DNA from 3 places in the Alteromonas sp. ABH4_456 genome. Region 2 is predicted to be linked to each of the others. Evidence: predicted binding sites of a transcription regulator. Region 2 holds the regulator's gene; each other region holds the start of a gene.
What was found. The regulator FliA, encoded in region 2, starts transcription of late flagellar genes. The targets are predictions, from matches to a motif close to CTAAAGNTNNNNNNNNNNNNGCCGATA.
Positions count from the first base shown of each region.

Region 1 (9,956 bases), on a different contig from region 2:
GGTTAGTGAATATAAAGGAACGTCTGCAGTCTTTATATCAGCGTAATTTTGCTTTTTCGGTTGAACATAATCAGCCGTCAGGCATACGTGTGAGACTGCGGATCCCTTACGAAGTATAAGACGTAAAGCATGAGTGATCGTAAAATAAAAACTGTCGTAGTAGACGACGAGCCGTTGGCAAGGAAAGGGTTACGCACACGTCTGGAACGTCACGCTGATGTAGAAGTGGTGGCGGAATGCCAGAATGGTCTGGATGCGGTAAGCGTAATTTCTAAAAACCGGCCTGATTTGGTTTTTCTGGATATCCAGATGCCGGGGCTGAACGGGTTTCAGGTCATTCACAAACTCCGTGAACTGAACCAGCCAATTCCGATGATTGTATTTGTCACCGCTTATGACAGCTATGCTATTAAAGCGTTCGATATTCATGCAGTTGATTATTTACTGAAACCGGCTGACGATGCCAGATTGTCAGATGCGTTGATGAAAGTAAGAGAGTATTTCACTACCCGTGACCAGGATGAGCAGTCCCGCAAGCTGGTAAATCTGGTGGCTGAGCTTACCGGTGATGATACCAACGAAATTCTCCGTAAACTTGCCAGCGGCGAGTCTATCGACACCAATCCTTATCCTGAAGTACTGGCCATTAAAGACGGCTCTGAAGTGACCCGGGTTGCCGTGCAGGACATCCAGTGGATTGACGCTGCCGGTGATTACATGTGTGTTCATGCGCTGGATGGTATGCATATCATGCGTAAAACCATGAAGGAACTGGAACAGGAACTGAACCCTCAGTGGTTCGTGAGAGTTCACCGTTCTGCCATTGCCAATATCCGCTTCGTCAAGAAGTTGGTGAGTCATATCAGTGGCGAGTATCACCTTATTCTGCAGAATGACACCGAGCTGAAAGTCAGCCGCAGTCACCGCGATAAAGTCAAAGCCGCGATGAAGATGTAGAAAAACGGAGCATTATGCTCCGTTTTTTAATTTATCCGCCCGGTAACAGGTTACGCATAACGATTGTTCATAAGTAGTTTCATGGTATCAACTGACAGGTCATCCAGCGGTTTACGTTGCTTCCAGGTGTCTTCCAGAGGAACCTGAACCGGTTTACCATGTTGTTCTCCAATCATCACGCCGGTTACAGCACTGCCCGTCAAAGTTGCCGCATAGGCACCCAGTTTAAGTGCCAGCAACCTGTCCTGAGAGACCGGCGAGCCGCCCCGCTGCACGTGCCCGAGAATAACAGGACGCACTTCTGTTTCAGTAAGCGATTTCTCCAGTCGAGAAGCTAAATCAGCAATCCCGCCGGGCCAGAGGTTTTCCGCCAGCACGATGATGTAACTCACGTTACCGCGCTGTTCCCGGCGTTCATTGAGCTGAGTCAGGATGTCTTTTAATGTCTTTTCTTCGCTTTCAAACAGCTCCGGCAAAATGACATAGTCTGACGCTGAAGCAATTGCGCCGTTCAGACCGAGGAAACCGGCATGTCTGCCCATCACTTCTACCAGAAAAACACGCTCAAATGCATCAGCAGTATCCCGTACTTTATCCACGGACTGGACAGCGGTTTCAATTGCGGTGAAATAGCCGATAGTGGCGTCAGTGCCGTTAATGTCGTTATCAATGGTACCCGGTAAACCAATGATCTGACCCTGCCAGAATTTTCCGAGATGTGCTGCGCCGCGAAAAGAGCCGTCACCCCCAATGACAAAGAGGGTATCTATACCGAGCGCAGTAAGATTAGCTGCAGCAAGCTTTCCGGACTCATTTGTCTTGAAAGGCTTGCAGCGGGCACTATGTAAAATCGTGCCCCCGCGCTGGGCGAGGTTATGTACCTGGCGGCTGTCCAGCGTCATGTATTCCTGTGACAGCAAACCGTTATAACCATGCAAATAACCGACGATGTCATGGCCGGCCCGTTCACAAACCAGCACGATGGCACGGATACAGGCATTCATGCCGGGAGCATCTCCTCCCGAGGTGAGTATGGCTACTTTACTGTTCACGTTCCGTCCTTATTGAATCCGAGCCGGCAAAGTATGCCAGCGGGTTGAACTGCAAGTGTTGATACGAATCATATAAGCCACAGAGAGACAGAATTGTTACTAAAAATTAAATAGTATTTACTGTGATTTTCAGGGCTTTATAGTGATAGCACATCACCGTGAAGCATAGAGGTGAGCGTATCATTGTTCAATGGTTTCAGGCAGGAACAGTCATGAAAAAATGGGTAACGGTTATATTTGTCTTATTGCTGGGCGGATGCAGCAGTAAACTGGCATACAACAATCTGGACTGGCTGGTTTACTGGTACATGGATGATTACATCGAGCTGAATAATCGCCAGGAAGCCATGTTTGATAAGCAACTGGACCAGTGGATTGACTGGCATCGCAGTAAAGAATTGCCCGCCTACATCAATCATCTGAAACTGGTGAAAGAGGATTTGGCAGAGAACCGGCTGACAGAACAGCGCCTGTTGTCTCATTACACCAAAGCCACGGAGCACTGGCAGCGTTTGCGGGAGGAAATCACTCCGCCTCTGGCATCAATGGCGGGCGAGTTGTCTGACGAGCAGGTGATCAGACTGTTTGCTGCACTGGAAAAGGACAACAAGGAAACAGAGGAAAAGATAGAAGAAACCAATGAGTGGTCAGAAACGGAACGCATGGAAGACCGTGTAGAAAGCCTGGAAGAGGATATGGAAGAAAGGATCGGCAGGCTTACAGAGGAACAAAAACAGTTAATTCAGGATATGGCGCCCGGCTTCATGCCGTCACGGGAATTATGGCTGGCATACCGTCGTGATTTGCAGCAGCGGGCGAGGGTGTTATTCGCCGGCCGTAAGAGTAATCCTGATTTTACTGAGCAACTGACTGCACTGATGCTCAATCCTGAACAGTACCGGTCTGAAGCATTTCTTCAAGTCTGGCGAAACAATCGACAGCAACATGCCAGACTGGCGTCATCTGTCGCAAGTTCTCTGACAGCGAAGCAAAAAAGCAAGCTGGAGGATGAGATCAACGATATGATTGCCAGCCTCGAAGATTTGCTGGACGAATAACTGCTTGGAATCCCAACTCAGACCGGTCTACGGTTTTTTACTTTCACTGCTGACCGCTTTTTTGTGGGGCGTGCTGCCGGTAGCGTTAACCCTTTGCCTTAAGGTAATGGACAGCCCGACAATTACTTTTTACCGCTTCCTGACGGCAGGGCTGGTGGTATTTTTTATTCTAAAAATACGTCGTAGCCTGCCTGTTGCCGCATCGTTGACCCGCAATGGCTGGTTGCTGGCGGCCCTCGCTACGGTGATGCTGGTGACAAACTATGTCACTAACGTTATGGGGTTAAATTACCTCAGTGCGTCCAGTGCCCAGGTGCTCATGCAAATTGCACCGTTTGTGCTGATGACCGGGGGGGTGTTGTTGTACAAAGAGTCGTTTACCAAAGTGCAGTTTGCCGGCGCGGGCCTTTTGATCCTCGGGCTGGGATTGTTTTTCAATCAGCGGTTGCCTCAGATATTCGCCTCAGAAACAGAAAGTATTGCCGGCCTGTTCATCATCGCCGGTTCAGCTGTCGCATGGGCTATTTATGCACTGGCGCAAAAACCATTGTTACGCATTTTATCAGCCAGACAACTCACACTCATCATGTATGCCACAGGTGGCATGTTACTAATCCCGCTGAGTACCCCGACAGAGCTGATGTCCATGGACGGTCTGCAAATGGCTGCACTGGTGTTTTGCTGCCTGAATACACTGGTTGCCTATGGTGCTTTCACCGAGGCGATGCGTGTCTGGTATGCGTCGAAGGTATCCGCCGTGCTGGCAGTACAACCCGTGTTTACTTTTATCAGTATGACTTTAGCTGAGAAAATTATGCCTGATACCTTCCATCAGCCGGAACTGGACACGGTTGCTTATGGCGGGGCATTGCTTGTGGTCACCGGCTCGATGATGGCCGCGCTGGGAAGGAAAAAACCTGTTAACGTGTTATCAGGCAGCCTTTCCGGTAAGTCCTGATAATTCTGCTCTCAGTTCCTCAAACTTTTGCAGGAACTGAGGTTTCATGAACATACCATCCAGTAGTTTCAGCAACCGCTTGCTGTCTGTTAATAAAGCCGGCTGCTCTTTAGTATCGGTGTTCAGCAGTTTAATCACGCATTGCAGCAGGTTGAGGGCAACCCCGGTATTCACCGGTGCAAACTGCAGGGCTTTGGTGAAAGACGTGCGTGCCGCTTTAAAATCGCCTTGCTGATAATGTTCAATGCCTTCTTTGTTATGCATAGAGTAAAGCTGTTGTTTTTCAGCAGCGTTTTGCTTGTCGGTGTCCAGCATCTGTTTTACAGAATCGTGCAGGTTACCTGAGCGAATTACATTCACCAGAGCCTCTGCTTCATCATATTCGCCGATGGCATACATCACTTTTAAACTGTCCGGCGCATAGGTTTGCGGATAAGACTCGTATTTGTGCTGAATCGCTTCCTGACCACTGTTCAAAGCCCGCTTAGCTTCAATGAGCTTTCCTTCAATACTGTGAAGCCGGGCTGTGAATATTTGTTCATAGATCACGAAATCGAATTCGTCGTTATTACGGCTGAGGTAGTCGTCAAACTTGCCCCGCTGTACGGCAAGATGGGCTTCCTGCTGATAGCGGTTACGGGTTTTCTTATCTTCAGCGTTTTCCGCTACTTCCAGAATACTGCGAATGTAGCTGCACCAGATATCCGCATGCTCTTTCACCGTTTTACGGGACAACAACCAGATTGCCTGCGCACTTTCACTGGCCAGCACAAAATCTTTGTGTTGACGGGCGATATGACATGCAATGTGATGACGCTCTGTGCAGTAAGGGGAAATTTTGATGGCATGACGTATGGTTTCTGCAGCCCGCTCAGTGTCGTTATTGAGTAACTGGCATTCTGCCACCACGTCATAAGCTTCGGCACTGAAACGGTTACGTTGCAGAACGCTTTGTGCCATAGAAAGGGCCTTGTCCCGCTTATTCATTTTTAACCAGTTTTTAGCCAGTGCCAGTTGCAACCAGGGCACCGGTCTGTCTGTATCAAAATCGCTCAGTACGTTCAGAGCACCGGCGAAATCTTTCTGTTGCCAGCAAATGCCGGTGAGCAGTTGTGCAACCGAACCACGGTAAGGCCGGTTAGTAGCAAGTAATTTTTCCGCCTGCTTTCGGGCAAGGGCAGTATCGCCTTCATGGAGCGCATGATAAACGGGCAGCAGGGCCTGGCGTTTTTTCCAGGCCCGTTCAAGGCGGGTTTTCAGCTGGTTTTGGGAAAAGGGTTTTATCAGGTAGTCGTCAGGTCCGCGATCAATAGAGCCCAGTACGAAGGGGCGGGTGCTGTCAGCACTGATCAACATCACAATGGCTGAGGGTTTTGCCAGTTTCTGACTACGCAGCTCTTCGATAAACTCAAAACCGTTTTTTTTGTCAGAACCCAGATGAAGGTCGCTGATGATGATATCAAACTTGCGTTTCCGGCACAGGGATAACGCCTGCTCAGCAGAGGGCTTGGTGACAACTTCGGTTGCACCCATCGAATGCAGCAGTCCCCGCAAAACCAGCAGAAAAGGGCGCTGATCTTCTATAATCAGTACACGTTTATCTGCGTAATTCATCTACCTGTTACCCTGAAATCAGACTTTAGTATAATGATCGGACCATTACGCCTAAAGTTCAAGTATGTAAATTTGTACGGATCTGTCTTTAGTTATCCCGGTCAATGCCGATAAGCACAGTATGAGTACACCTGATTTGCCCTTTGACTATGGCCGGCTACCGGCACTGATCCCTGATCGTGAATGGAACGGGGAGCTTGCCCGCGCGGCAGGTAAAGGCGCGCAGTTCTCCCTGTTCCTTGCCATGCATTGTCAGCCCGGTGCTGAGCACTTTTCACTGTTGCCTGCTGAGGCAGAAGGGGTTACCGGCGATCCTCATTTTCCCGAGCGTCTGAATCACTATAAACGGCCACCGCTTAAGCCCTCTGATGCAGATTATATGGCGCTCAATACTACGGCAAAGATGGCGAATTCAGGCTCAGCAGCAGCCTTTTCATTATGGCAGTCTATGCATCCTGATCCGTTAAGTGCCCATGACAATGCCACGCTCATCCCTCCCGAAGTTAAGGAAAATTGCAGTCTGGCAACCCGTATGCGGTTGCAGCATATTTCTCGCGCGCCGGAACCTGTAGATGAAACTATGCTGGAAGAGGTGATAAGTGGTTCTTCCTCATTGCTGACTGCCTGAAAAAAGCTTATTTTTTTAGATCCTGAGCTGATTTGGAAAATCGCACACGTTCTGGTATATTTCGCGCCGCAATTTGCACTGGTCTTACGCTCCAATCAGCAAAGGTAAATATAAAATGACTCAATATATCGTTTGCGCGATGTACAAATTCGTTGCGCTTGAAAACTACGAAGCTATGCGCCAACCGCTCCTCGAAAAGATGGAAGAGCAGGGTATCAAAGGCACATTATTGCTTGCCAGCGAAGGCATTAACGGCACAGTTTCCGGTCCCCGGGAAGGGATTGATAACTTACTCGCATATCTGAACAGCGACCCGCGAATCAACCCTATCTCTTACAAAGAATCCCTGCATGAAGAGCAGCCGTTCTACCGCACCAAGGTAAAACTGAAAAAAGAGATTGTGACAATGGGTGTGGAAGGTATTGATCCCCGCCATACGGTGGGTACATACGTTAAACCCAAAGACTGGAACGACCTTATTAGTGATCCTGACGTGCTGGTTATTGATACCCGCAACGATTACGAGATTGAAATCGGTACTTTCAAACATGCCGTCGATCCAAAAACAAAGACCTTCCGTGAATTTCCTGACTATGTGAAAGATAACATGGACCCGGAAAAACATAAGAAGGTGGCCATGTTCTGTACCGGCGGTATCCGCTGTGAGAAATCCACGGCTTACCTGAAAGAGAAGGGATTTGACGAGGTTTATCACCTGGAAGGCGGTATTCTGCAATATCTGGAAGATGTACCGGCAGAAGAGTCTTTATGGGAAGGTGACTGCTTTGTATTTGATAACCGTGTTGCGGTAAATCATGATTTACAGAAAAGTCAGTATGATGCCTGTTATGCCTGTCGTTTGCCGATTACTGAAGAAGACAAACAGTCTGATAAGTACGAGCCGGGTGTGAGTTGCCCCCATTGTTACGGTACACACAGTGACGACCAGATTGCCCGCTTCCGCGAGCGTGAGAAACAGGTTCAGCTGGCGAAAGCACGCAGCGAAGAGCACGTGGGTTCTGATGCCAGACTGGCAATGGAAAAACGTCGTCAGGAAAAAGCAGAAGAGCAGCGTCAACGTGCGCTGGCAGCAAAACAGGCACAGGTTAAGTAGACAGCCGGGAAGTTGGGTTGTACACTTTGTTCATAAGTCGTAATTAATCAGGACATTAAGTGAGCACCCAACTTACAGAAGAAAAAATCGCAGAAATCAAAAGTGATTTCAGCTTCTTTGATAAAGACGGTAACGGTCAAATCGATCTGCCTGAATTTATTGAACTGCTGACCGTATTGTCGCCGAAAACGAAAATGAGCCATGTGGAAGAAGGGTTCAAAATTATTGACGACAATGATGACGGCTACATCGATTTTGAAGAGTTTCTTGCCTGGTGGCAGGAAGGCTGGTGGGAATATTAATCCTGCATAGTTTTAAAAAAACGGGCTTATTCAGCCCGTTTTTTTGTGTCATTCTTCTTCGTCATCGTCGATGACATCATTGCGTTTTTTCTTCATCACCGGCATGTGACCGGCTTCATCGCCTTTCATGGTATTCACCCGCCTTTTCACCGGAGGCTTTTGACCGGCAGAGCCGGTTTTACTGCGATTGCGCTCATCCTGTCCTTTTGTATTCTTCGGCTTCATCTGCTTTTTACCGCTGAACTTCGCCGGTAACAGGGGATGCGTGGTGCAGTCAACATCATAGCTGACATGATCTTTAATTGTCAGGTAGCTTCCCCAGTCCCTCGGGCCCACAAATGAAATGGCAACACCTTTGTCTCCGGCCCGGCCTGTGCGGCCAATCCGGTGGATATATTCATCAGACTGTTTCGGCAGGTCAAAATTGACCACTAAGCCTACTTTGCGCAAATCCAGGCCCCGGGAAGCAAGATCCGTGGTAACCAGCACACTGTTCTGACCACGACTGAAATTACTCATGATAGCAGCACGCTGGTTTTGCGGCAGATCACCCCGTAAAGCAACAGCTTCAAGGTGCTGTTCATTTAAAATGGCAGCAATGCGGTCTGTGTCTTCTCTGGTTGCTGTAAAGACTACCGCCTGATTGTATGCCTGCTCTTTAAGTACTGTGAGCAGCAGGTTATCTTTGTGTCCCACGTCATCGGCAAAATACAAAGTCTGGTCGATATCCTGATGGGCAGCAGTCGACTCACCAACAGCCACACGCACAGGGGCTTTTAATAAGTCGCGGGTTAAATGATTCAGGGCAATATTGTCCAGCGTGGCAGAAAACAACATTGTCTGACGCTTACGGTGATCCGCGAAGCGGTTGATCAGGTTAAGTTGCTCCGCAAAGCCTAAATCCATCATACGGTCTGCTTCATCGAAAATAAGCAGTTCCAGCCCGTTAATAAAAAATGATTTGTCTTCCAGGTGGTCTGCAATCCGGCCAGCGGTGCCCACAATGACATGAGGGTTGCGGCGTAGCACTTTGGTTTGATCGTTATAATTTTCACCACCAACAATCAGTGCACTTTGCAGGCCGACGCCGTTGGCAAGGCTGCGTAATTCAGAGAACACCTGTTTGGCCAGCTCGCGGGTAGGGGCAAGAATAAGTGCGCGGGGATCCTGCTTGCTGAGAGCCTTATTGGTCATTAACCGGTGAACAAGAGGGATCAGAAAAGCAAAGGTTTTACCGGATCCGGTTTTTGACGATGCCATGATGTCCTTGCCCTGCAGAGCCGGCAGAATAGTTTGTTCCTGCACTTCAGTGAGGCTTTCCAGGCCTTTTTCCTGCAAACGTTTGACAATTTTATGGTGAACCGGAAGATCGGCAATTAACAAGCTCAAGTGAATACCCCGTATAAAACAATGGCGGTATTATCCACGAAAGGCTTTGTCAGATAAAGGCGGGAAGCAAAGTAAAAAGGTGCGGTAAGGCACCTCTTTACTTTATGTCAGGAAGATTAAAGTTGCATTTCCGGTACATCATCAGCGGCAATCAGTTTGCCGGCTGTTTTTTCACGGATTTCGTCCACGGAAACACCGGGCGCCCGTTCACACAGATGAAAAGCACCGTCTGCAACTTCAAGTACGGCCAGATCTGTGATGATGCGTGTAATGCAGTTCACGCCGGTAAGGGGCAGGGTGCAGGCCTCTAACAGTTTTGAATTACCGTGTTTGTCAGCGTGAGTCATGGTAACAATGATGTTCTTCGCACCGGCCACCAGGTCCATGGCACCACCCATGCCCTTAATGAGTTTGCCGGGAATCATCCAGCTGGCGATATTACCGTTTACATCGACCTCAAATGCGCCCAGCACAGTGAAATCAACGTGCCCGCCACGGATCATGGCGAAGCTGTCGGCGGAACTGAAAATAGAAGCGCCGGTGATAGCCGTAACAGTTTCTTTACCGGCGTTGATCATGTCTGCGTCAATTTCGTCTTCATCAGGATAGCGGCCCATGCCTAAAAGACCATTTTCTGATTGCAGCATAACCTCTATGCCTTCGGGTACATAGTTAGCGGCCAGAGTAGGAATACCGATACCGAGGTTTACGTAACTGCCGTCCTGAAATTCCTGCGCCACACGCATTGCGATTTGATCTCTGGTTAATGCCATGATTACGCCTCCTTCTTCGCGGTAACGCGACGCTCAATACGTTTTTCGAATGTACCTTTAATCACGCGGTCTACGAAAATACCCGGGGTGTGAATTTGAGAGGGCTCAAGT
Region 1 is NZ_JBSWXO010000008.1:14,823-24,778, reverse strand. It holds gene ACXAG2_RS13150 (sensor histidine kinase) at 1-119, shown strand, start outside; gene ACXAG2_RS13145 (LytR/AlgR family response regulator transcription factor) at 130-957, shown strand; gene ACXAG2_RS13140 (6-phosphofructokinase) at 1,008-2,009, opposite strand; gene ACXAG2_RS13135 (DUF6279 family lipoprotein) at 2,222-3,067, shown strand; gene ACXAG2_RS13130 (DMT family transporter) at 3,072-4,025, shown strand; gene ACXAG2_RS13125 (response regulator) at 3,999-5,639, opposite strand; gene ACXAG2_RS13120 (VC2046/SO_2500 family protein) at 5,761-6,267, shown strand; gene trhO (oxygen-dependent tRNA uridine(34) hydroxylase TrhO) at 6,383-7,381, shown strand; gene ACXAG2_RS13110 (EF-hand domain-containing protein) at 7,441-7,683, shown strand; gene ACXAG2_RS13105 (DEAD/DEAH box helicase) at 7,732-9,066, opposite strand; gene ACXAG2_RS13100 (CoA transferase subunit B) at 9,189-9,845, opposite strand; gene ACXAG2_RS13095 (CoA transferase subunit A) at 9,848-9,956, opposite strand, start outside.
Region 1: ACXAG2_RS13120 (VC2046/SO_2500 family protein) is a predicted target of FliA. The motif match lies at 5,726-5,752, and genes of this name have one in related genera.

Region 2 (9,956 bases):
ATTTCACCGTTCTGGTTTTCCAGGTCATTAATTTCCAGTTGCAGGGTATCGATGTGTTCTTTTTGATAGCGGACAGTATCGTCGAGTTCTTTAAACTGACGGTTGAAGAAAAAATACATCCATATAACAGCAATGACGGCGAGTAACCCTGTAGCAACAGCGAGTAAAGATAGTGCCGGCACGTCCATATTGATGTGTTTTCTCCCTTTGATAATAGCGCGCGCTGAACAGCGCAGCGAAGATACAGGCATTGACAAGCGCCCGCCGGATTAGCAGGCGCTGCATGACATTACAGACTGCTCAGTTCATCCCACTCATCATCACTGAGAAGCTTATTAAGATCTACAAGAATCAGCAATTCACCATCACGGTTGCTCACGCCCTGAATGAACTTGGCGCTCTCTTCAGTACCCACGTTAGGCGCACTGTCAATTTCAGATGATTTCAGATAAACCACTTCGGCAACGCTGTCTACCAGGATGCCGACAACCTGCTCATCGGATTCAATAATTACAATCCGTGTGTTGTCGGTCATATCGGTTGGCATAAGGCCAAAGCGGGCGCGGGTATCAATAACCGTCACAACATTACCACGCAGATTGATAATGCCTAACACATAATCCGGTGCACCGGGAACAGGCGCAATTTCGGTATAGCGTAAGACTTCCTGAACCTGCATTACGTTAATACCGTAAGTTTCGTCACCTAAACGATAGGTAACCCACTGAAGCACCTGATCGTTATCCGGCGCGTTATTCGTTGTGCTCTTGTCATTCATGAACCTGGCTCCCCGGGCTATGGCGTCTGATCGTTACTGCCTAAGCCGCTATTTAGCATTGCGATTAACTGATATACGTCTATTAACGCACACATTTTTTCTTTTACCATGCCCGCTAACCATGGACGCTTGCCTCCTGACTCACGCCATTTTACCTCGTCCCTGGTCAATGTAACGGTGTTGACCAGTTTGTCGCTGGCTAAGCCCCACAAACTGTCCCCTAACATAATAAGATACTGATAGTTTAGCGTTTCTGCGAGATTTTGGTCGTATTTTTCTGGCATAACCCACATTGCAGTATCGACAACGTTTATTTTTTGATCACGATGAAGCATTACGCCCTTGAACCATTTGGGTTTTCCTATCAGCCCACCCACTTTTTCAATCCGGTGAATGCCACCTAAAGTGATAAGCGGTACAGCCAGCGTTAACCCCGCCACTTCAAAAAACAATGCCTGAAAACGATTTTCCAGCATGTCTTTCACAGGCGTGGTTTTGACCGGCGGAGGTACTGCCCCGCTCAGTTGTTCAACGGCCGTCTCCGTAACATCATTAGTGGCTGGCGGCGCTATGACCGGCTCAGCCACAGGAGCAACCACAGGTTCTTTGGCGATAATGTCCGCCGTGGCCTGTTCCAGCAAACGGGCAGTGTTAGCCGTTACTTCAGCCGGATCTTCCGGACTTTGTAACAAGCTGTCGAGATACGCCTGCATCACATCTTCGCGGGCGAAGGGCGTACTTTTACTCATAGGTGACTCACTGCTCCAGTTCATCTAACAATTTGGTGTAGGCGTAAACGCCCCGTGCTTTCGGATAGACAACAGACGCAGGCGACTGCGCCTGGCTGGCATCACGGAAGCGGGTATCCACAGGAATCATCCCGTGCCAAACCTTATCACCGTAATCTTCGTTCAGTTTTTGTAGTGCCTGGATGGCCGCATTAGTCCGGCGGTCAAACATAGTCGGCACTATCAATGTATCAAATTCTTTTCTTAACGAACGACCCATAATCTCAAGTGTATGGATCATCCGGTCAAGGCCCTTTAATGCCAGAAATTCGGTCTGCACGGGCACAATGACTTTATGGCATGCAGCCAGCGCATTAACCATCAACACGCCCAGAACCGGCGGACAATCCAGCAATACGTAGTCAAATTCGTTGCGTACAGTATCCAGTGCTTTTTTGAGAATAAGCCCCATACCGTTTTGCATACCCATTTGCCTGTCCAGCGTGGCAAGTGCCATTGAGGCAGGCAAAATATACAGACTGTCTAATTTTGTCGGACATAAACAGTCAAGCACTCTATCGGCAGTAATCTGTTCATGATTAATAAAAATATCGTAAACAGAAGCATTTAGCTCCTCGGCATCCATACCGAAATAGTAACTCAGCGATGCATGAGGGTCGGTATCAACAAGCAGAACGCGCTTTCCCTGTTGCGCCAGAATGCCGCCCAGCGTCACGGTGGTAGTGGTCTTCCCTACCCCGCCTTTCTGGTTAGCAATCGTCCATATTTTCAACCTTCAACTCCTGCTGACTGAACTATTTCTGCATCATTTCCGTGAGTATGCACGAAGCGATATTATCAATGGCTATGCTCTTTTCTGCGATGTTCGCTTTCGCTACCGCTTGTGGCATACCGTATACCACACAGGTGTCCTGATCCTGCGCCCACACTTTGGCGCCTTTAAGGTGAAGTGCTTCACAGCCTTCACGTCCATCAGATCCCATGCCCGTCAGAATAATACTCAGTACATCGCCGCCGTAAATATCCACCAGACTGTTAAGTGTAATATCCACACTGGGTTTGTAGGTATCTTTCTCATGTTCATGGGCATCACGGATAACAATATTTGGCAGTGATATAGACTCCACCACCATTTGCTTGCCCCCGGGTGCAAGATAAGCACAACCGGGTTTAAGAATATCCCCATGCTCAGCTTCTTTTACCGAAATCTCGCAATTATTATTCAGCCGCTGGGCAAACGCATTTGTAAACGTGCCGGGCATATGCTGAACCAATAAAATCGGATAAGGAAAGTTAGCCGGCAGCCCTGACAGCACTTTCTGCAGTGCCACAGGACCGCCTGTAGAAGCCCCGATGGCCAGACATTTATACCGCTTTCCTGATGCCTTAACTTTAGAAACAGTAGGCTGGGATGCAGTTTCAGTACGTCCGGTGAGAATAGACGAGCTTTTAAAAAACGTCGACTTGGGGGCATTGGCAGGCATTGGAGGAGCGGGCTTTGCCACAGGCTCTTTTCTGGAGATAACAGGGCGGCGTATGCCAACTCCCCGTCGCGCCAGTAAACGTACCTTGGTCCGTAGTAAGCCAACAGCTTCTTTACGCTCTTTAGAAATTTCCTCAAATTTTTTCGGCAGAAAATCCAGCGCACCGGCCTCAAGCGCATCCAGAGTTGCCTGCGCGCCGGCATGTGTCAGAGACGAAAACATGAGAATAGGTACAGGGCGTTTCTGCATGATCGCTTTTACAGCGGAAATACCGTCCATAACCGGCATTTCCACATCCATTGTCACCACATCGGGTGACAACTTCATCAGCATATCCAGTGCTTCTTCACCGTTTTTGGCTTCGCCAACAACCTCGAGTTCTCTGTCCTCATCCAGAATTTCGCGTACACGACGACGATAAAACGTCGAATCGTCCACAACAAGGACTTTAAAAGCCATAGTAATGATGTTCCTTTAATTGCGACTATGACCTGCGCGCATATCGCTTAAGCAGACTCGGGATATCAAGGATTAATGCGATTCCGCCATCCGACGTAATGGTTGCACCAGCCATACCCGGTGTACCTTGTAACAAGGCATCCAGTGGCTTGATCACCACTTCTTCCTGACCAATCAGTGCATCCACCACGAAGCCCACCTGCTGCGTACCAATTTGTACTACAACAACATGACCTTTTTCTTTCTCGATATTTTTCGGGCCGCGGATAAGCCATTCACCAAGGAAGAATAACGGGATAGCCTTAGAGCGGACGATCATCGTCAACTGACCATCTACCGTATTGGTTTTCTTGATGTCCATGTTGATAATTTCGTTAACAGCGCCCAATGGCAATGCAAAGGTTTGCTGACCGACAACAATCATCAGAGTTGGCAGGATTGCCAGCGTTAACGGTACTTTGATTTCTAACCGGGTACCTTTGCCCAGATGAGAATCAATGTTTACGGTACCATTCAACTGGTTGATTTTGGTTTTAACCACGTCCATGCCCACACCACGACCGGAGATATCACTGATCTCTGTCTTGGTTGAAAAGCCCGGCGCGAATATCAAATTAAATGCTTCCACGTCAGACATACGGGCGGCCGCATCAGCATCAAGCACACCACGACTGATAGCGATTTCTTTCAGCTTTTCCGGATCCATCCCTTTACCATCATCGGTGATAGTAAGCAGGATATGATCGCCTTCCTGTGATGCTGCCAGTTTCACTGTACCCATGCGCGGTTTACCCGCATTAGCACGGTCATCCGGCATTTCAATACCATGGTCGACGGAATTACGCACCAGGTGAACCAGGGGATCGGCCAGTGCCTCAACCAGGTTTTTATCCAGATCCGTTTCTTCCCCTTCAAGCTCAAGGGTAATTTCTTTTTTCAGGCTACGGGCAAGGTCGCGGACAACCCTGGGGAAACGCCCGAAGACTTTCTTAATGGGCTGCATGCGGGTTTTCATTACCGCGCCCTGAAGATCACCGGTCACCACATCCAGGTTCGCGATAGCCTTCGACATATCTTCGTCATTGGTATTGATACCAAGACTTAACAAGCGGTTACGAACCAGCACCAACTCACCGACCATATTCATAATCTGGTCAAGGCGTTTGGTGTCTACCCGAACAGTAGTTTCTGCCTGCGGGGCTTTTTCTTCTTTTTTAGGTGCAGCTTTGGCAGCAGGCGCTGCGGGCTTTGAAGGTGCAGCGGGTGCGGCTGGCGCAGCCGGAGCCGATTTTGCGGCCGGAGCAGGTGCCGCAGCTTTAGCAGGTTGAGCCGGCTTGGCAGGCTCTGCAGGTTTAGACTGTTCCGCTTTGGCAGCCTGAACGGCTTTGGTTGCCTGAGTGTCGACTTCAACACCACCGGCAATGCCGGGTCCCTGACCTTTACCGTGTAACTGGTCAAGCAAAGCTTCAAATTCGTCATCGGTGATTTCGTCACCGTCAGAACCGGATGCAGCCTGTTCCGCTGCCGGAGCTGCTGCCGCTGGTGTAGCGGCAGGTGCGGCATCGCCACCAAACTGTCCTTTACCGTGAAGCTCGTCTAACAGAGCCTCAAATTCATCATCGGTGATATCTTCACCATCTCCGCCTGCCGCTGCTGCCGGAGCGGGCGCAGGTGCAGCTGGCTTTGCAGGTGCATCTGCCGACGGTCTGCCGGGCGCACCGGAACCATGCAGCTGGTCCAGTAATGCTTCAAATTCATCTTCGCTGATATCTTCAATGCTGTTATCACCGGCAGGCTCTGCAACAGCTGCGGCTTCCGGTACAACCGGTACCTCTTCAACTATCAGCTCAGGTTCTTCTGCTACCGGCACTTCTTCTGCCGGTGCTGCCGTTTCCCCGCCAAAAATATTTTCGCCGGGGGCTTCTGGCTTGCTCAACTTATGCAAAACATCAACAAGATTTGAATCAGCGGCTTCGAGTGGTTCACGGGCTTTTACCCGCTCAAACATTTCCACTACGACGTCTGTCGCTTGCAGAATGACATCCATTAATTCCGGCGTCAATGTACGCTGGCCATTACGCATTACGTCAAAGACGTTTTCTGCGCCGTGACAAATCTCAACCAGTTCAGTCAGAGATAAGAAACCTGCGCCACCTTTTACCGTGTGATATCCACGGAAAATCGCGTTGAGGAGGTCAGCGTCTTCCGGATTATTCTCCAAGTCAACTAACTGTTCCTGTAATTGTTCCAGGATTTCTCCGGCTTCGACCAGAAAGTCCTGTAATATATCCTCATCAACATCAAACGACATTCATTCGCTCCCCTAAAAACCAAGGCTCGACAGGAGATCATCCACATCATCCTGGCCTTGTACTACGTCATCCCGCTTCTCAGCGTTCATGATTGGCCCTTCCGCTTCAACAGCGTCCGGCTTGTTCGTGGTGCTCTGTGCTTTAACAGGTGCATCCCGTTCACCGAACACGGTCAGCATGTTCACAAGGCTGTCTTCGACTTCTTTCACCAGGTCAATCACTCTGCGAATAACCTGGCCTGTCAAATCCTGATAACCCTGTGCCATTAATACTTCGGTCAAAAGGCTGTTAAGTTTAGAAGAATCTTTCGACATGTCCTTAAACAGGGCGTCGATATCCATACATAAACTCTTGAATTCACCGAGCTCAATCTGACGGGTCATAAGCTTTTGCCATTCAGGCTCAATAGCATTGATCCGGTCTGATAAAGATTCAGCAATGGGCATACAGGACTCTACAGCGTCCATTGTAGTATTAGCCGCTTTTTCAGTTTCTTCAATTACGTAGGTGAGACGCGTTTGCGCATCAGGAATATCATCATTAGCCAGACCAGCAATACGCTCGTCTAACTGGAAGGTGTTGAGGGCGTCATGAAGTTGACGGGTAAGTTTGCCAACTTCAGCAAAAAGTTCGACAGACTCTTTGGCAGATACGGCTTCAAGCAGGGCGCTGGCGGAGTCGTCATCGCCCTGCTCAAGATATGCTACCAGCTGTTTTGCTTCTTCGAGCGAAATAGGGACTTTTTTAGTAGGAGACATCCAGTAATCCTCTTCTCTGGCGGGAGCGGCTGGATCAACCTAAACGCTCAAAAATCTTGTCGAGTTTTTCCTTAAGTGTAGCGGCTGTGAAAGGCTTCACAACATATCCGTTCACACCTGCCTGTGCTGCAGCAACGATTTGCTCTTTTTTCGCTTCAGCTGTCACCATTAATACTGGCAAGTGCTTGAGTTTGTCGTCTGCACGAATAGCGCGTAACAGGTCGATACCCTGCATACCTGGCATGTTCCAATCTGTCACGACAAATTCAAAGTCGCCTTGCTGGAGCATGGGGAGGGCCGTACTTCCATCGTCAGCTTCCTGAATATTGGAAAATCCAAGATCTTTAAGCAGGTTCTTTATGATTCGTCTCATAGTAGAGAAGTCGTCTACTACAAGAATTTTCATACTCTTGTCCAAAATAGCCTCCGGTGAGGATTATCAATCGTTATTAATATTAGTATGTTTTATTCTTCTGCCTGCCATGATTGCATTCGGGCTTTTAGTTTTAACATGGCCTGGCTATGAATCTGGCTGACCCTTGACTCACTGACTTCAAGAACTTCACCGATTTCACGTAAATTCAGTTCTTCATCATAGTACAGGGACAGTACAATTGCTTCCCGTTCAGGTAATGTTGTGATGGCATGCGCCAACGCCTTTTGAAACGCCCCCTGCATTAAATCTTCGAGGGGTGAATCATTACCTTTATTCTGTTCTGTGCTGATTACATCTTCTGACACACCCAGGTCTTCAATACCGACAAGTTTACCGGCATTCACCTCGTTAAGCATTTGATGATAATCATTAATACTGACACTTAGCTTAGCAGCAATTTCTGTATCACGCGCGTCTCTGCCAGTTTCTCTTTCAACTTGTGTTATGGCTTCCGTAATAGCACGGCTATTTTTATGCACTGAACGGGGTGTCCAGTCGCCCTTACGGATTTCATCCAGCATAGCACCACGAATACGGATACCTGCGAAGGTTTCGAAACTGGCCCCTTTCGAGCCGTCGAAATTTCTGGCTGCTTCCAGCAATCCGATCATCCCTGCCTGAATCAGGTCATCCACCAGCACACTGGCAGGCAAACGCGCCATCAGGTGATGGGCAATACGTTTTACAAGGGATGCATGGCGCTCGACCAGCTGCGACTTGTCGGTCTGCTGCTGGTAAGCTGCCGCTTTACTATTCAACGTTGGCTTCCTACTGCTTGCTTCGTCACCAGTTGTTCAATGAAAAATTCCAGGTGACCACCCGGCTGAGCCGGTACCGGCCAGTTAAGCGCTTTGGTGGCTAACTGACTAATCGCGACGGCCGCAGGAGAACCGGGAAATGCATCCACAATAGCGGTTTGCTTTCTGACTGCCCGACGAATATTTTCGTCGAAAGGCACAGTTGCCACCAATTCTAGTGCCACATCCAGGAATCTGCCTGTCACTTTTGATAATTTACTGAATAATTCCTGCCCTTCACGGATGTCCCGAACCATGTTTGCCACTATTTTGAACCGGAACACGCCGTGTTCACGGTTCAATATTTTAATCAGTGCATAGGCATCGGTCAGAGAAGTCGGTTCGTCACAAACCACGACCATGATGTCCTGCGAGGCACGGGAGAAACTCAGTACCATATCGGAAATACCGGCAGCGGTATCTACAATCAGCACGTCAATCTGCGACCGCAACTCACTGAAAGCACGGATTAATCCGGCATGTTCAGTGGGCGATAACTCAGTCATTGCCTGAGTACCTGAAGTCGCCGGAGCGATTTTAATACCGTGAGGTCCGGTTACCAGAACATCATCAAGTGTGCATTCACCGGATAATACGTGAGAAAGGTTCTTCTCAACACGCAGACCCAGCATGACGTCAACGTTCGCTAATCCTAAATCGGCATCGAGTACCATGACCCGCTTACCTTGCTTGGCCATAGCAATCGCCGTGTTTAATGTAATGTTGGTTTTACCAACACCACCTTTGCCGCCGGTAACGGCAATAACCTTTATGAGGCGTGATTGATTCATCTTTCGTAAGCTACTCGCTTGATCTTCGATCATACTGCCTGAACTGAATTAACTTCATGATTACGCTTAGTATGATTCAAACCGTACTTTTTATAAAGCTTTGCAGCGGCAGATACGAGAGATTTTGCATCAGCAACTTTAATATCTTCAGGTACCTGCTGCCCGTCGGTCACATAACTAACTGGCAATTGCTGTTCAACAGCAACACTTAAAACCTCACCCAAACTGTAGCATTCATCAACTTTCGTGAAGATACATCCGTCAAGCTTAACGGAATTATACGCTTCAATGATGCGTTGCAATGCAGGATATTGGGTATTTGCCTGCGCAACCAGGTATTTACGGACAGGTTGCATTTGTCCGTGATTAAATTGACCAAGTTGCTTAATTAAACGACTGTCGCGCTGACTAAAACCAGCCGTGTCTACTAATATTAGACGCTTATGGCGTAACTGGAAGAGAAGTTCGGCTAATTCTTCACTGCTTTGCGCCTTCCTTGTGGTACAGCCAATAATTTTGCCATACGTTGCCAGCTGCTCATAAGCGGCAATACGGTAGGTATCGATAGTGATCATAGCCACCTGATCAGCACCGTATTTTTGCGCATAGCGTGCTGCTAATTTAGCAACAGTCGTGGTTTTGCCAGTTCCCGTTGGACCAACAAGAGCAACCACACCGGTTTGGGTCAGGATATCATTACCGGAAACATTAAGGCGATTAGCCAAAAGGTTGAGAAGGTAAATCCACGCTTCCCGCTCGGTGTATTGAGAAGGGGTGTAGTGCACCAGTTGCTCAGCCAGTGAAGCACTCAGCCCCATACCGGTTAAACACTGAGTCAGATAGCTGTGTACGGGACGCTGACGCTGCTTTTTAGCATCCATCAAGTCTGCGACCTGATATTGTAAAACGCTGCGAAGAGAAGCCAGTTCCTCTTTTATCGCATCCAGCTCACTGGCAGGGGCACCGGCAGACTGCTGACTTTCCGCCGCTTTAAAGTCGGGGTTCATTTGAGATACCGGTGCAGGCTTGGGTTCTTTTGCAGAAAATACATCCGCAAATGAAAATGCCTCTTCGTTGTGAGATGCAGCGGGTTGTGAATTGACTCCACGGGTATCTCCGGCGAAGGCAGACGATGTTTGTGGTGCAGGAGAAACTGCAGGGTTCTGACGTTCACTTCTGGCAGCCGCTGCTCTTTCTGCAGCCTGCTTTTCAAGTAACGCCCGTAAAGTATCCGGACCGTCGTCACCGATAATTTCGCTGAGGCTTGGCGTCGCATTCTGTGCAGCAGGCTTACCTGCGTCATGGCGGGTGTTGAGTTTTATTTTTGCTTCTGGCTCTTTATCGTAAGCGGCGACCAGTTCAATACCGTCTGCCACTTTGCGATTCGACATG
Region 2 is NZ_JBSWXO010000004.1:214,865-224,820, reverse strand. It holds gene ACXAG2_RS08490 (DUF2802 domain-containing protein) at 1-251, opposite strand, end outside; gene ACXAG2_RS08485 (chemotaxis protein CheW) at 290-778, opposite strand; gene ACXAG2_RS08480 (chemotaxis protein CheW) at 796-1,527, opposite strand; gene ACXAG2_RS08475 (ParA family protein) at 1,535-2,299, opposite strand; gene ACXAG2_RS08470 (protein-glutamate methylesterase/protein-glutamine glutaminase) at 2,322-3,470, opposite strand; gene ACXAG2_RS08465 (chemotaxis protein CheA) at 3,496-5,781, opposite strand; gene ACXAG2_RS08460 (protein phosphatase CheZ) at 5,794-6,540, opposite strand; gene cheY (chemotaxis response regulator CheY) at 6,575-6,958, opposite strand; gene ACXAG2_RS08450 (RNA polymerase sigma factor FliA) at 7,006-7,734, opposite strand; gene ACXAG2_RS08445 (MinD/ParA family protein) at 7,731-8,597, opposite strand; gene flhF (flagellar biosynthesis protein FlhF) at 8,594-9,956, opposite strand, start outside.

Region 3 (9,956 bases), on a different contig from region 2:
GTGCAATATTCCCCACTGCTGCCTCCCGTAGGAGTCTGGGCCGTGTCTCAGTCCCAGTGTGGCTGATCTTCCTCTCAGAACAGCTAGAGATCGTCGCCTTGGTGAGCCTTTACCTCACCAACAAGCTAATCTCACTTGGGCCTCTCTTCAGGTAGGAGCCTAAGCCCCCTTTGGTCCGTAGACGTTATGCGGTATTAGCAGTCGTTTCCAACTGTTATCCCCCTCCCAAAGGCAAGTTCCCAAGCATTACTCACCCGTCCGCCACTCGTCAGCAAATAGCAAGCTATTCCTGTTACCGTTCGACTTGCATGTGTTAGGCCTGCCGCCAGCGTTCAATCTGAGCCATGATCAAACTCTTCAATTAAATATATCGAAAAACTTTTATGAATCGTCGGTTGACACTCTTAACGAGTGCCCACACAGATTGTCTTGTTATAAATTTTTAAAGAACAATTGCTAACCTCGGCTAGCTGCTTCAGCGTTTCTCCCTGAAGCGGGACGCGCATTCTACGCATTTCGTTTTCAGTGTCAACATCTTTTTGAAATTTAATTTCTCAAGTGTTTTCAGTGAAAACCGTTATAAATAACCATTATTAAGTTCTTATAACGACTTCTTCGTGGACCGTCTGACGTTCCCCGTCGAAGTGGTGCGCATTCTACGCATCAGAGATTTTTCGTCAACCCCTTTTTTATCCTTTTTGACCTTTTTCTTCGAATTCGAACTCAAACGCCTGGTTTTCCAACAAAAGTCTATTTTTTATTGGTCTTTCGTCTACTATTTCATCAGACCATTGTTCAATTTGTTACAAATGAGTAAACTATGAACAGCCTCCAACGTTTCACTAAAATAATTAAAGGTAGGTTTATGAAAGTAGGCTTTATTCAATGCGCAGTAATTAGCGCGGTATTCGCAATCGCAGGTTATCTCATCGTTTCTTCCGCTAGTCTGGAAGCGAGTCTTCCTGTCACCGTTGCAGTGTCTTTGCTTATTAGCGGTATCGTTACACCCTGGCTTGCATCTCTGCTGAGTTCGTCTTCAACGTCCTCTTCAGTGAATGCTGATGTGACTTCTGATACTTCCGGAGAAACAGCCACTTTATATGTAGGTAATCTTCCATATAAAGCGAACGAAGATGCAGTGAAAGAATATTTCAAGGATTACATCGAAGTTCAGAGTGTTCGTCTTATGAAGGACCGTCGTACTGGAAAGCGTAAAGGGTATGGATTTATCGAAGTCATTACCCGCGACGTAGATTCAGCTATTACGGAACTAAACGATAAAGTATTTCTGGAAAGAACATTGAAAGTACGTGCTGCAAGGGAGAAAGGAGAAACCGAGTAGTCGTACTACACAAACATAAAAGAACCCCGGCATGCCGGGGTTCTTTTTTATCTGAATATTGAATTGGGCATCACTACTTTATTAGTCCGCCCGTATCTTTCAGCTTTCGCTTGCCGGAGGCTCTACAGGCTGAGTTTTCTGCTGCTCGCCCGGCATTGCGTCAAGTAAACGCTGATTGAAACTATGGAAACGATTTATAGCTGTGACTAAATCCGGTACCTGTACATCCTTCATTTCGTTGATCAGGCCATTTATCAGAGTGTTGAAGTCTTCACCTGAAGCCAGTTGTTGTCTCGCCGATTCAAAGACGTTAAGCATCTTATTCAGATATTGTGCAACAGGCTTCGCTTCATCGCCGTGGGAACCGGACTCGCTGCCGTCACGATAATGCTGAATAGCACCGTAAGTTTTCACAACTTCCGTTTGCTGCGTTCTGTTCAGTTGCAATGCGTAACCCGTAAGTTCCTGATCATCAAAACCCAGTTCCAGCGCTTTCTCAAACGCCTTATCCAGATCGCCACCGAAGAACGTATCAGCCAGATCGTTAACGGATTCTACTAAATCTGCAATGGCCGTTAATTCACCTTCATCCAGCTCACCTTTCAGAGAGAAACTGATCCCCTGACGATCAAAGTACGAGTAAGAGATGCTGTCTGTAGCGACGACATTCTGATAACCATTACCTTCACCACCCTGTCCCTGTTCAGTCGTATAAGCGACGGTTTGCTGGCTGGCATATTGATAAGCCCTCAGACTCTCAAAGCTCAACTGCACTTCATCACCATCTCTGGTACGAATTGTCAGACTGGCAGATTCTGAGTTGCTGCTGTTAACGTTCAAAGCTGACGCAACACCGCCAGCAGCAAGTTGATCTTCATTCTGAATACCAAGCAGATCAGCCTCCAGTGCATTAATGCGGTTTTCGATGAGACTGCGGCTCCTGTCGATGCCTGTTGATATATCATCATTCATCAGGCCTCCCAGATCTCTTTCTGCCATGGCAATTCCCCGGGAAACCCCTTCTCGCGCCTGCGAAAAAAGATTACCGAGTTTCTCTTCATCCGCACCACCTCTTGCAGCGCCCTGGATGACACCACCGACAAAACGCATAACGTTTTTTGCTACTTCCTCAAAATCAAATAAAGAGGTTTCCTTCTCTTTATCTGACGTATCATCTTTTGCAAACTTACCACGCTGTCCGTCAACGGTAACCTGTTGCTCCATTGACGAACTGTAGACTTTCAGGCCAATGGTCGTCTGCGAACTACTGACGCTTACCATTGCGGTTTGCCGCTGTTGAAATTCAGCAGCCTGACGAAGCCCATCCTGCTGTAACTGCTTTTTGATTGCTTTGTTAGGGTCTTCAGGTGCCTTCTGTTCTGAAACAGCCGGCTTCTGCTCACTAACAAATGCCTTAATTTCACCCACGTTCATAATGTTGTCCTCACTAACCTCACATTAGTTATCGGCAGACTTAACGAATTGTTTAATTTTAATGCAATCTCAGAACAGTGTTTGCACAAATAATTTAAGACACTACAATGCGCAGCCCGGCAATCAAGATGAAGTTATTACCATGACAACTCAGACACACAGTCAGCAATATACCGCGCAGTTAGACGAAAAGATCTCGCGACTGTCACAACTACTTGATCAATATGGTCAAACTGAGATGTCTGTGTTTGCCTCAGAAGAAACCGGCTACCGCATGCGGGCAGAATTTCGGGTATGGCATGATGGCGATGACTTGTATCACATCATGTTCAACAGCGAGACGAAAGAAAAGTATCGCGTTGACACCTTCCCGCCGGCAAGCGATACCATCAATGCCGCTATGCAAATTTTAATGACAGAACTTCGTTCAAGCCCGGTACTGAGAAAGAAGTTATTTCAGATTGATTATCTGAGCGGACTGTCGGGTGAACTGGTTATAAGCCTTCTGTATCACCGTCAGCTGGATGATGAATGGGAAACGGCTGCCAGGGCACTGCAAGATTCGTTGTCAGACACCTTCGGCACAGTGAATGTTATCGGCCGTGCACGTAAGCAGAAGAAAATTCTGGGCAATGACTTTATCATCGAATCGCTGCCAGTAAACGGACAACACTATCAATTCAGGCATATTGAAAACAGCTTTACCCAGCCCAATGCGAAAGTGAACTGCCGCATGATCGAATGGGCATTGTCTGTGTGTGAAAACACCAGCGGCGATCTGCTTGAAATGTACTGCGGAGCCGGTAATTTCTCACTGCCTATGGCCAGCCAGTTTCGCAAAGTCATCGGTACTGAAATCGCCAAACCTTCGGTTAACGCTGCGCAATTTAACATTGAAGTGAACAATATAGACAATGTGGAGATTGTTCGTCTGTCTGCAGAAGAGTTTACAGAAGCATTAAGAACCGGACGTCAGTTTTCCCGCCTTAACGGCATTGATTTATCAGGCTACAACTTTACGACTGTACTGGTTGACCCGCCAAGAGCCGGTCTTGATGAAGAATCACTGAAGATGATTCAGGACTATCCGGAAATTATTTATATTTCCTGTAATCCCGATACGCTGGCAGCGAATCTGGCGACATTGTCGCAAACCCACGATCTGGTGGCGTCTGCCTTGTTCGATCAATTCCCTTTTACGCACCACATTGAAGCCGGCGTAAAACTGGTTAAGAGAAACCGTTAATTACTCACTTTTGACTTTCCGGGGGCGATAGACTTTTGCCCCCAACTGTACAAAACGCAATTGCGCTTTTACCCTGTGACCAATTTCCTGCCTCAACGGCACATCCACTTCTAATGCTTCAGCTCCGGCACTGAATACAAGCCGGACCATGGCTTCTGCCTGAAGACTTGCCAGTTGATGCTCTGCCCCCTGACTTTCAACAATATAATCAGCCAGTTCTTCAATAAAATGCTGAATTTCCCTCAGTACTGCCATCCGGTAAGCAGTTGAGGTGCCGGTGTGTTCACGGAGCAGTAATCTGAACACGTTAGTATTGGCGGTAATAAATTCCATGAAGGTATCAACCGACGTATCGATAACCCCGCCGCCACTGGCGATACGGCGTCTTGCCTGACGCATCAGTTGACGGAGTGCAAGACCAGCCTCGTCCACCAGCGTCAGACCGAGTTCGTCCATATCTTTGAAGTGACGGTAAAAAGAAGTCGGCGCAATACCGGCTGCACGGGAGACTTCACGTAAACTGATAGCAGACAAACTGCGCTGCTCATCAAGCAAACCAAAAGCAGCATTGATAATATTCTGGCGGGTTTTTAATTTTTGCTCCTGACGACTCACCGCCAACTCCTTCTTTTCATTCCGGATACCTGTAAAACGGTAACGATTGTACCTTACCCCGGCGATGACGGCACATCAGTTTCACAAAATCTGCACTATACTTAAAGCTGAAAATGTCGCTTTTCCCTTGCCTGCGCCCGGTGAAAACGATAAATTAGCGTACAGTTGTAAGCCGAGTTGTTATCATGAAAAAACCACCAATTATCCTGACCAATGTTCTGGTATTTATTATTACCGGTGCAATTGCGTTACTGGCAGTGCCCCTTTGGGCGGTCACCATGGGATTCGACACCACGGAAGTGGTGACGGCTGTCGTATTATTTTATTTCACCGGTATGTCTATTACTGCCGGCTATCACCGTCTGTGGTCTCATAAAACCTATGACGCCAATATTGTTGTACGGGTCATTCTCGCCATCGGCGGTGCAATGGCATTGCAAAACAGTATCCTGCACTGGTCTTCCGATCACCGTATCCATCACCGTCATGTGGATCAAAACGACAAAGACCCGTACTCAGCCAAAAAGGGCCTTTGGTTCGCCCATATTGGCTGGATGCTGAGAGAATATCAGTCTCATCGCTATGACGATTACAGCAACTGCCGGGATTTACAGAAAGATCCGGTGGTTATGTGGCAACATAAGTATTACCTGCCTATCGTGCTTATCGCAAACTTCGGGATCACAGGTTTGCTGGGCTGGTTGAACGGCGATGTACTGAGTATGATTCTTTTTGCCGGTGTATTCCGTTTATTCATGGTCCACCATGTCACTTTCTTTATTAACTCGCTGGCTCATTTCTGGGGCAGTCAGCCTTATACCGATAAAAACACAGCCCGTGATAACGGTATCCTGGCATTTTTTACCTTCGGAGAGGGGTATCATAACTACCATCATATTTTTGAATACGATTACCGCAACGGTATTTACTGGTGGCAGTTCGATCCGACCAAGTGGCTGATCCGTGGCCTGTCTTATATGGGACTGACTACAAATCTGCGCCGTGTACCGGAAGAACGGATTGAAAAGGCCCGTGCAGCCATGCAGCTTCAGCAAGCCAATGCCAGACTTGCCGCTCTGCCGGATGCCGATGAGTTATTACAAAAAGTGCAGGCCGAGTACGAGTTGTTAGTGCAGAAGATGTCTGCCTATTATGCCGCGAAAAAACGTCTTATGAATGTACGTAAACGGTGCCTGAAGCGCTCGGTTGAGCGACTGGAAATTGACTTTCATTATAAGGAACTCAAACACGCACTGGCCCTTCAGAAAGAAAAGTGGCTCCAGTTACAGACACTTTCACCACAGCTGGCCTGAACTCAGCCCGAAACGCCGCTATTTAGCGGCGTTTCTGTTTCTCCTTCTTGCAAAATCAATAATATAGGCAACACTTAGGTGATGGATTGCTCTTGCTGTTTTCTCTGTATTTTTTGAAATAAGAGTCCTCGCTTTTCCTTTATCAGTACGGACGGATGCATGAGTGATGAACAGCTTTTTACCTTTTCCCCGGAACCTGAACCGGACGACAGTAATACTCAGTCAGGAGAATGGTTAGTTCTTAGTGTTGAAGACGATTTGGGCTATCAGCAATCCCTCAAACTGGGCTTAAGCGGCCTTAAGGTCCAGGGCAAACCGCTTAAGTTTCTGACCGCTAATTCTGCAGCTCAGGCCTCAACCATTCTGGCAGAAACCGACGATATTGCGGTGATCCTGCTGGATGTTGTGATGGAGCAGGATAACGCAGGCCTGTTTCTGGTAAATACCATCAGAACCGTGTTAGGTAATTCCCGCGTGCGGATTATCCTGCTCACCGGCCAGCCCGGTATGGCTCCCCGTCAGGACACATTTAAAGAATACGATATTGATGAGTACTGGAACAAAGTTGAGCTGACAGAAGAAAAGCTGAGAGGCATTGTTTCCAGTAACATTAAAACCTGGTCTAATCTGAATGAATTGTACGTGGCCAAGCGCGGACTACAGATGATTGTGGATGCCTCCAGAGCCCTGACGTCAAAGCAGGATGTGGGCGAGTTTACGTACACCGTGCTCAATGAAGTATCCCGTGTCATTGGCATTCCTGAAACTGGTGGTGTGGTGTGCGCTTACCGCCCGACCATGGCGTCTATGGAACAATGCGAAGTGGTAGCATCAAGTGGTGACTTCAGTCGTTCTGATGCCACTATGCTGTCAGACTTATTAGGTGAATATCAGGCTCACGCGAGTTCCGGATTGCTGAACGCCATCGACACCGCTCTGCACACCCATGAGCATCAGTTCTATGAAACCTGGTCAATTCTCTACTTTAATACGGCAGATGTAGACAACAACCACTATCTTGTCATCGTGCAATCTCCCAAGCCTCTGGAGCAAAGCCATATTACATTGCTGATGGTGTACAGCGAAAACATCGGCAATGGTTTCGTTAACCTGGCATTGCTCAATAAACTGTCCATGCTGGCCTATTTTGACGAAACGCTCCAGATTCCGAACAAAAACTGGCTGCACCGCGAAATCGTGAATATGTCGCTGTCTGACTTACAGTCAACCTCGCTGGTGCTGGTGAACATGACGGATTTCTCAACAAGTGAAATCACGCTGGGGACAGATTTCAGCCATGCCCTGCTTGCCGGCTGCCTGAGCGAAATAAATAAGCGCTGTCAGAAAGCGATGACGATTTGTTATCTGGGTGATGGCTTTTTTGCGCTGCTTTATAAAACGGAAAAAGTATCTCAGGAACCATCATTAAGCCAGTTAGCCGAACTGTCGGTGTATATCGATAATGTTGAGCAACGGATCACGAACCGTATCAGCCATCTGGCAGTGAAAGATTTAGAGCTGGATGATTTACGTAAGTCGTTGAAGACGGCGCAACTGGTGCATAACTCACGGAAACGGCGGGACCATTCCGTACAGACCATTTCACGACAATTGCTGGACGAAATGGGCACCCGCCACAAGCTGCTGAAATCTTTGTCTGATGCCATTGCCGACTCTCACCCGTTCTTTCTGGTTTTCCAGCCAAAAGTAGATCTGAAAACCGGTGTGACAACCGGACTGGAAGCGCTTATCCGCTGGCGCACCGGTAGTAACGAAATCATTCCGCCGAATGTGTTCATCCCTCTTGCTGAAGCATCCGGGTTAATCACCCGTCTGGACAGCCTGGTGATGGAGCTTGCTGTCTACGCTGCAAAAGTGCTGAAAGAGTCAGGGCATAACTTCTCTGTGGCGTTTAATGTGACTCATGCCGATGTGATAGCACCAAACTTCATTCCTGCACTGGAAAACGCGCTGGCTACCCATAATGTGCAGCCGGAGCAGGTAGAGATAGAAATCACTGAAACTCAGGCCATGGAAGATTATGAGGATATCAACCCGATACTCAATACGTTGATGAAAATGGGGATCAAAGTCAGTATTGATGATTTCGGCACCGGCTATTCTTCACTGGCTCACCTTAGTACATTATCGGCCTCAGCACTGAAAGTGGATAAGAGCTTTGTCGATACACTAAATACCGCCATCCCGAATTCTCCAGATCATATTCTGGATATGGTTCACAGGCTATCTGAACAATGTCATTTTCAGGTTGTTGCTGAGGGCATTGAAACTGAAGGACAACGGGAAGCGTTGTTGAGTAAAGGGTATGAAACCGGACAAGGTTTTCTGTTTGCCCGCCCCATGGCATTACCCGACCTTATCGACTGGCTTAACGGACAAAGGCGATGAGTGAGAAAAAACACTGGCAAAGGGCCTGCTGGCTATATCTGTGCAATTTCATTTTATCTTTGCTGACAGGCTCACTGGTGTATCAGTGGTTTTATGATAAGTCCATGCAAACACTGAGATTAGAGCATGCAACCGTCATTTCTTCAGTCAATACAGCTTTAAGTCAGGAACTGGGCGATTTAACTAACGTCGCACGCCTCGCAAACGAACACCTCGTAGATGTTTTATTAAACGGTCAGCAAGAAGAGACGGAAGCTCAATTGTTTCTGCGCATTGGCCGTGTGCTTAATAATGTATCGCAAATGCGATGGCTGAACCCCGAAGGGGTTGAAACGGTACGGGTTAATTTTCTTGCCGACGGCGTTCAGATTGTCCCGACGGAACAGCTCCAGGATAAGTCCACCCGATATTACTTTAAGCAGGCACAGCAAAAGCCGGCTGGGATCATGACGCTTTCTTCCATCGATCTGAATATGGAAAATGGTGTGCTGGTCACGCCCTTTCAGCCGACCGTGCGGGCAATCCTGCACACATTTCCTTCTCATCCTCTTGGAGAAGGTTTCCTGGTGATTAATTTTGACCTGACGTCTTTATTCGACCACCTGAAAACCTTTGAAGAAACGCAAACGCAGCTTTTGATTTCCGAAGGTGCCATTCAATGGATGCTGCACCCTGATGCAGAAAAAGAATGGACCGCCAGCCGCGGGGTCACGCCTGCGAACATTAAGCTGGCTCAACCTGATATTCTCGGGAAACTAAAAAACAACAAAGCTGTTTCCCTGGTCTCCGGAGAAGAAGATGCGTTGTTCAGCGGTGCAGCCTTGCAGTTAAGAATGAAGCATACGCACACGGTTGACCCGTACTTCATTCTCACCCGTACACCCGCCGATTACCACAGTTTGCTGGTAAAAGACGCGCTGTTGCCGGGATTAATCTCCTTCGTTTGCTGCTTTTTTATTGCCGGCTTACTGATTACCAGGGACCTGAAACAGTTATCCCATGTTACCCATCTGACAGATCAGCTGTTAACGGAGAAACAGGATTTGAAATCCGCTCTGGATAAACAAACCCGTCTGCGTGACGAACTGGTCGAGTCAGAGAAAATGGCGTCTCTTGGGATGCTGGTAGCCGGTGTTGCCCATGAGCTGAGCACTCCCATTGGCGGCACAACCATGTGCGTATCGGCTATTGATAACCAGCTCGACGCACTGGAAAAGAAAATCAGTACCGGACTGACCCGCTCAGATCTCGATGCTTACGTGGCATATACCAGGGAAAGTGTGACCCTGTCGAAGCATAACCTTGAACGTGTAACCGGGCTCATCAAGCGGTTTAAACGGCTGGCGGTGGACCGCGGAAGCGAGACACCGGTGAAGTTTTCTCTGCACAGAGTAGTGGGTGATCTGGTCCGCACGCTGGAAGCTCAGGCCAGCGCCAAACGGGTAAAACTAACAGTAGACATACCGGAAACGCTGGAAATTGTGAGCTTCCCCGGCCTTTACTCTCAAATATTACAGAACCTTATCACCAATGCCTTTGAGCATGCTTTTGCGAATAAACGTCTTGGGGAAGTATGCATCACCGCCCGTGAGAAGGG
Region 3 is NZ_JBSWXO010000007.1:239,245-249,200, reverse strand. It holds partial or broken rRNA gene ACXAG2_RS13030 (16S ribosomal RNA) at 1-364, opposite strand, end outside; gene ACXAG2_RS13025 (RNA recognition motif domain-containing protein) at 866-1,342, shown strand; gene ACXAG2_RS13020 (DUF5610 domain-containing protein) at 1,442-2,776, opposite strand; gene trmA (tRNA (uridine(54)-C5)-methyltransferase TrmA) at 2,919-4,022, shown strand; gene fabR (HTH-type transcriptional repressor FabR) at 4,023-4,637, opposite strand; gene ACXAG2_RS13005 (acyl-CoA desaturase) at 4,823-5,950, shown strand; gene ACXAG2_RS13000 (EAL domain-containing response regulator) at 6,110-8,359, shown strand; gene ACXAG2_RS12995 (sensor histidine kinase) at 8,356-9,956, shown strand, end outside.
Region 3: ACXAG2_RS13020 (DUF5610 domain-containing protein) is a predicted target of FliA. The motif match lies at 2,806-2,832, and genes of this name have one in related genera.